DNA from 3 places in the Nonomuraea sp. NPDC005692 genome. Region 1 is predicted to be linked to each of the others. Evidence: riboswitches for the same ligand, from Rfam matches in the RefSeq annotation. Region 1 holds a riboswitch; each other region holds the start of a gene.
What was found. A riboswitch is a leader RNA that binds a small molecule or an ion and turns the genes downstream of it on or off. The one in region 1 is predicted to bind thiamine pyrophosphate.
Positions count from the first base shown of each region.

Region 2: it holds a riboswitch for thiamine pyrophosphate, as region 1 does, so the genes downstream of both, thiC (phosphomethylpyrimidine synthase ThiC) here and ABZ459_RS41415 (cytosine permease) in region 1, are expected to answer to the same signal.
Region 3: it holds a riboswitch for thiamine pyrophosphate, as region 1 does, so the genes downstream of both, ABZ459_RS09180 (FAD-dependent oxidoreductase) here and ABZ459_RS41415 (cytosine permease) in region 1, are expected to answer to the same signal.

Region 1 covers NZ_JBEXYU010000031.1:46,816-49,071, forward strand. The annotation lists gene ABZ459_RS41405 (DNA-formamidopyrimidine glycosylase family protein) at 1-468, shown strand, start outside; gene ABZ459_RS41410 (rhodanese-like domain-containing protein) at 495-818, shown strand; TPP riboswitch at 870-983, shown strand; gene ABZ459_RS41415 (cytosine permease) at 974-2,256, shown strand, end outside.
Region 2 covers NZ_JBEXYU010000006.1:85,729-87,984, reverse strand. The annotation lists gene thiC (phosphomethylpyrimidine synthase ThiC) at 1-992, opposite strand, end outside; TPP riboswitch at 985-1,097, opposite strand; gene ABZ459_RS15530 (class I SAM-dependent methyltransferase) at 1,133-1,753, shown strand; gene ABZ459_RS15525 (glycoside hydrolase family 95 protein) at 1,713-2,256, opposite strand, start outside.
Region 3 covers NZ_JBEXYU010000003.1:194,580-196,835, reverse strand. The annotation lists gene ABZ459_RS09185 (FAD-dependent oxidoreductase) at 8-1,177, opposite strand; TPP riboswitch at 1,230-1,346, shown strand; gene ABZ459_RS09180 (FAD-dependent oxidoreductase) at 1,336-2,256, shown strand, end outside.

The DNA of each region.
Region 1 (2,256 bases):
GGCGTCGCCGCCCTGGGCCCCGACCCGCTCGACGACGCCTTCACCGTCGAGGCGCTCAAACGCATCGTGGGCGGCAACCGCACCCAGATCAAGGGGCTGCTGCGCGACCAGAAGGTGATCGCGGGCATCGGCAACGCCTACTCCGACGAGGTGCTGCACGCGGCGAAGATGTCGCCGTTCAAGATCGCGGCGACGCTGACCGACGCGCAGATCGCCGACCTGCACGAGGCCATCGTGACGACGTTGCGCGACGCCGTCGAACGGGCGCACGGGCTGGCCGCCAAAGACCTCAAGGCGGAGAAGAAGTCCGGGCTGCGCGTGCACAACCGGGCGGGCCAGCCGTGCGACGTGTGCGGCGACACGATCCGCGAGGTGTCCTTCGCCGACTCCGCGCTCCAGTACTGCCCGACCTGCCAGACGGGCGGCAAGCCGCTGGCCGACCGGCGGATGTCGCGCCTGCTCAAGTAGGGTCCCGGGCGCGGGATGATGGAGGCATGACCGTTCCTGAGATCGAGGCCACCGCCGTTCCCGACGACGCCTACCTGCTCGACGTCCGCGAGCAGGACGAATGGCTCGCCGGCCACGCCCCCGAGGCCGTGCACATCCCCATGTCGCAGATCCAGGGCCGGGTCGAGGAGGTGCCCGCCGACCGCACCGTCTACGTGGTGTGCCGGGTCGGCGGCCGGTCGATGCAGGTCGCGGCGTGGCTCAACCAGCTCGGGCGCGACGCCGTCAACGTGGGCGGCGGCATGCAGTCGTGGGAGTTCGCGCGCCGTCCGATGGTGAGCGAGACCGGGCAGGAGCCTTTCGTGGCCTGAATGCCCCACTGTGGCGGTTCTGCCGCCATTAAGGCATGATGAGGGCGCCAACTGCATAGTCGCGGGAGCTCGGGGTGCCGGGCTGAGAGGGCAGCAACACAGCCGCTGCCGACCGCCTGAACCTGTCCGGATAATGCCGGCGTAGGGAGTGTGCGATGACGCATGTCGTCGACGAAGTTCCGCTGACCCTTGACGGCGCGCCCCCCAAGACCCTCGGCGTCCTCGACCAGGGTGCGCTCTGGGCCAACCTCGGTGTCAGCCTTCTCGGCTTCTCCGGTGCGCTCGTCCTGATCGACCCCCTGGGCGGCGCGCCGCTCAGCCTCGTGGCCGCGCTCACGGCCGCCGTGGTCGGCAGCCTCATCGGCACGGCCATGGTGGGCCTGTCGGCCATCCCCGGCACGCAGACCGGGCGGCCGGCGATGGTGCTGCTGCGCGGGCTGTTCGGGGCGAAGATGTCGTACGTCCCGTCCGTGCTGAACATCGTGCAGATGCTCGGCTGGGGGGCCTTCGAGCTCTGGGTGATCGCCAAGGCCGCGAACGCGATCTTCGGCAGCGTCCCGTACCAGGTGTGGGTGGTGGCGGCGGGGGTGCTGACCACCGCGCTCGCCGTCTGGCCGCTCGGGTCGATCAGGCTGCTGCGCCGGTACGTGACCGTCGGCGTGATCCTGTCGCTGATCTGGTTCACCGTGTCGTTCCTGGGCGAGGCGCCGACGTACACGGGCGGGTCGTGGACGGCCTTCGCCCCGGCCGTCGACTACGTCATCGCCCTGTCGGTGTCGTGGGTGCCGATGGCCGCCGACTTCGCCAGGCACTCGCGTTCCAGCCGGGCCGCCTTCACCGGGGTCGTCGGCGGCTACACCGTCGCCCAGGTGGCCTGCCTGGCCCTCGGCGTGTACGCGGTGGCCATCGCGGGCGCCCAGGCGGTCCAGGCCGACGGCATGGTCGTGTTCCAGCCGTTCGTCGCGGCGCCGCTGGGCGCGCTGTTCTTCGGCATCCTGGTGCTGCGCGAGACCGACCAGTCCTTCGCCAACGTCTACTCCACCACCGTCTCGCTGCAGAACCTCATGCCGAACGTCGACCGCCGGATCGTCTCGACCGCGATCGGCGTGCTCACCACCGCGATCGCCCTGGTCGTGGACGTCACCTCCTACGGCGCGTTCCTCGGGGTGATCGGCGCGGTGTTCGTGCCGATGTTCGCGGTGCTGGCCGTCGACTACTTCGTGCTCGGCGGCGCCGCCCGCTGGAACACCGCCGAGGACGCGCCCTCGCGCTGGCTGATGCTGCTGCCGTGGGCGCTGGGCTTCGCCGCCTACTGGTTCACCACCTCGACGCCCACGGTCGCCGGCTGGGACGGCTTCTGGGCCTCCGCCCGCGACGCCGTCGGCTTCACGAGGGAGCCGTGGATGAACGGCGCGCTCGGCGGCGCGCTGGTGGCGGC
Region 2 (2,256 bases), on a different contig from region 1:
TCGTCGCAGAGCTCGCGCTGCAGGTCGACGTTCTCCTTGATCTTGTGCATGGGCACGTGGCCGGGCCCTTCGATCATCACCTGCACGTCGTGCGCATGCGCGATCTTGGTCAGCTCGCCCAGCGTACGCAGCTCGGCGAACTGGGCCTCGTCGTTGGCGTCCGCGATCGACCCGGGGCGCAGCCCGTCGCCCAGCGAGAACGTCACGTCGTAGCGGGCCAGCAGGGCGCACATCTCGTCGAAGTGCTCGTACAGGAAGCTCTCGCGGTGGTGGGCCAGGCACCAGGCGGCCATGATCGAGCCCCCGCGCGAGACGATCCCGGTCTTGCGGCGGGCGGTCAGCGGCACGTGCGCCAGCCGCACGCCCGCGTGCACCGTCACGTAGTCGACACCCTGCTCGCACTGCTCGATCAGGGTGTCGCGGTAGACCTCCCACGACAGCGCCTCCGGACGCCCGCCCACCTTCTCCAGCGCCTGGTAGATGGGCACGGTCCCGACCGGAACGGGCGAGCTGCGGATGATCTGCTCGCGGGTCTCGTGGATGTTCGGCCCGGTGGACAGGTCCATGACGGTGTCGGCGCCCCACCGGGTGGCCCAGGTCATCTTCTCGACCTCCTCCTCGATCGAGGAGGTGACGGCGGAGTTGCCGATGTTGGCGTTGATCTTGACCAGGAAGTTCCGGCCGATCGCCATCGGCTCGGACTCGGGATGGTTGACGTTGGCGGGGATGACCGCCCGGCCGGCCGCGACCTCCTGCCGGACGAACTCGGGGGTCATACCCTCCCGGACGGCCACGAACTCCATCTCCTTGGTCACCACACCGCGCCGCGCGGCGCCGAGCTGGGTGACCGGCGACCCCCAAGCCGAGCGGTCGGTACACGACGGCCCCGAGGTGTCGTAGAGCCGCACCGAGGTGCCGTTCGACAGTCTGACCTCGCGCATCGGCACCTGGAGGTCACCGATGTGGATCTTGGAAAAGCGCGCGTCGCTCATCGCGCAAACTCCCTTCGCCGGCATTATCCGGAGCAGGTTCTGGCGGTCGGCGGCTGACAGCCGTCCTCTCAGCCCGGTCCGTACCGGGCTCCCGCGTTGGTCACCGCGATCATAACCCCGCGCGTGGCAGGATCAAGGGGATGTCTGATCCCATTGCGCACACGACCGCCACCTACGACCGCATCGCGCGCCAGTTCGACGAGCAGGTCGCCGATCCGTCACCCTCGATCGTGGCCGTCCGCGACCGGTTCGCCTCAGCCCTGCCCGCCGGAGCCACGGTCGCCGACCTGGGATGCGGCCCGGGGCGCGAGTCGGCCTGGTTCGCCGGACGCGGCCTGACCACCGTGGGCGTGGACCTGTCGATCGAGATGGCCAGGCTCGCCGCCGGGCGCGGCGTGCCCGCCGTTCTGGGCGATCTGCGGCGGCCGCCGCTGTCGCCGCAGTCCCTGGACGGCATCTGGTCGGCCGCGGCCCTCGTGCACGTGCCGTCCGAGCAGACCGAGCCGACGCTGCGCGCCTGGCACGCGGCGCTGCGCCCCGGCGGGGTGCTCGCGCTGATCACCGCCCTGGGCGACAGCGAGGGCTGGGAGCCGGTGCCGTACCGGACGGAGTACGAGCGCTGGTTCGTCCACCGCGACGCGGGCGACCTGCTCGCGGTGCTGGACGCGGCCGGGTTCGCGGTCGCCTGGCACGAGACGAACGTCACCCACCGCACGTGGTTCAGCGTGCTGGCGACAGCGCGCAGCTCTCCCCTGCCTTAGTCTCCAGGTCGAGCGCGAACCCGGGGCCGCGCAGCCGGGCGGTCCCGCCGCGCGCCGACGCCAGCCTGACCTCGACCGGCACGCCGTCCGCCCAGGTCACCCCGACGGTGAAGCCTCCGCGGGCGCGCAGCCCGTCGAACGAGCCCGCGTGCCAGACGGCCGGCAGCGCGGGCAGCAGCTCGATGACGCCGGCGTGGCTCTGGAGCAGCATCTCGGCCACCCCGGCGGTCGCGCCGAGGTTCCCGTCGATCTGGAACGGCGGATGCGTGTCCCACAGGTTGGGCAGCGTGCTGGACCGCAGTTGCCCGCTCAGCATGCTCAGGGCGCGGTCGCCGTCCTTGAGCCGGGCCCAGAAGTTGACCTTCCAGGCCATGCTCCAGCCCGTGCCGCCGTCGCCGCGGGCTTCGAGGGTGGTGCGCGCCGCGGCCAGGTGCTCGGGAGCGGTGAGCTGCGTCCCGGGGTGCAGGGCGTAGAGCTGGGAGACGTGCCGGTGCCGGTCGGAC
Region 3 (2,256 bases), on a different contig from region 1:
TCCTTGCTCAAACAACACAATCCCGTAGGGGGACCTCTGGATCTACCAGGCGTTCTGTGTCGAGGCGATGACCGCCCTCGATGATCCTACGGCCCTGCACGTAGTCCCGAGGCCGGTCGACGGCCAGCACGGCGGCGAGGGTGTCGCCGGAGGTCAGCCAGACGGCCGACCACTTGCCCTCGGGCTCGCCCCGGTAGAGCAGGCGGTCGCCGGAGGGGTGGTGGCCGATGTACTGGACCATGTGGCCGAACTGCTCGGACCAGAAGTAGGGCGCCGGGTCGTAGACGGCCTCCTCGCCCAGCAGGGTCGCGGCGGCGACCTCGGGCGAGCCGAGCGCGGTGTCCCAGTGCTCGACGCGGAGCCGGACGCCGTAGCGGCGCGACCACCAGGCCGCGCAGTCGCCGGCGGCGACCACGTTGGGCATGGACGTGCGCAGGTGCTCGTCGGTGACGACGCCGTTGTGCAGGTCGATGTCGGAGCCGGCCAGCCATTCGATGGCCGGGCGCACGCCGATGCCGGTGACGACCACGTGCGCCTGGACGAACTCGCCGCCCACCAGCCGCACGCCGCCCTCGTCCACCTCGTCGACCATGGTGTTCAGGCGCAGGTCGATGCCGTCGTACCAGTGTCGGGTGCGGGCGCCGATCTCCGGGCCCACGGCGTTGGCCAGCGGGGTGGGGCCGGCCTCGATGACGGTCACCGAGCAGCCGGCCTTGCGGGCGGCGGTGGCGACCTCGGCGCCGATCCAGCCCGCGCCGATGATCGCCACGTGCGCCCCGGCCACGAGCCCGGCGCGCAGCTCGTGGGCGTCGTCGAGGGTGCGCAGGACGTGCTGGGGGCCGTCGCCGGGCACGGTGATCGGCTCGGCGCCGGTGGCGATCACGAGGCCGTCGTAGCCGAGCTGGCCCTCGGTGGTCTCCACGACGCCCTCGCGCAGGGCCTTGGCGGTGACGCCGGGCCAGAAGTCGACCTCCAGCGCGTCGAGGTCGGCCTCCAGGAAGCTGGAGTCGGCCGCGCCGGACAACACGGCCTTGGACAACGGCGGACGGTCGTAGGGCCGATGGCGCTCCTGGCCGATCAGCGTGATCCGTCCGGTGAAGCCGCGCCCGCGCAGCGCCTCCGCGCTGCGCAGCCCGGCCAGGCCCGCTCCCACCACTACGACATGGTTCACGTTCATGACCATAACGGGGGCGGTGCCGGTGCGTCGCGCCGAGGCCGTAGGCTGGAGGCGCAAGACGCGCGGGAGTCCGGCCGTCACCGGGCTGAGAGGAAGGCTTGAGCGGGCCTTCGACCGCAAGACACCTGATCCGGATCATGCCGGCGAAGGGAGCGCGGATGAATGTGATCGTGGGCGGCGGGGTCGTCGGGTTGTCGATCGCCTGGCGGCTGGCCCGCGAGGGGCTGCCCGTCACGGTGGTCGACCCGGCCCCGGGCCGCGGGGCCTCCTACGCGGCGGCCGGGATGCTGGCGCCCGTCAGCGAGGTCGCCTACACCGAGGAGCCGCTGCTGCGGCTGGGGGCCGCCTCGCTGAGCCGGTGGCCGTCCTTCGCCGCCGAACTGGCCGCCGACGCGGGCCTCGGCCCGGACCTCAGCGCGGGCCGCAGTGCGGGCCTCAGCGCGGGCCGCAGTGCGGGCCTCAGCGCGAGCCTCGGGCCAGGTCTCGGCGCGGGCCTGGGCGGCGGGGCCGGGACGAGGTCCCGGGAGGCGTTCGGGGGCACGTTCGGGATGATCGGGCCGGAGGGGGCCGCTGGTCGTGCGCTCGACCTGCGCGCCGACGGCACGCTCGACGTCGCCTTCGGGGCCGACGACCTCGCGGCGCTCGACGACCTGGCGGCGTTCATGGACAAGCTGGGCCTGCGGGTCGAGCGGCTGACCGGGCGCGAGTGCCGCCGTCTGGAGCCCATGCTGGCGCCTTCGGTGCGCGGCGGGCTGCTGGCCCCCGGTGACGCCTGGGTCGATCCGCGCCGGGTCACGGCGGCGCTGCTGGCCGCGCTCGACCGGCTGGGCGTGCCCGTGGTGCGGGCGCGGGTGACCAGGCTGCTGCGCGACGGCGACACCGCTCCAGGCGTCGTGACAGGCGCTGGGATCGGCGCTGGGACCGGCGGCGGGACCGGCGGTGCGGCAGGCGCTGCGGCGGGTGCTGTGACCGGTGTGCGGCTCGAGCCCGTACCCGGTCAGCCTGAGCCGGCGGTGCGGGAGATCGCGGCCGAGCGGGTGGTGCTGGCCGCCGGGGCGTGGAGCGGGGAGCTGGCCGAC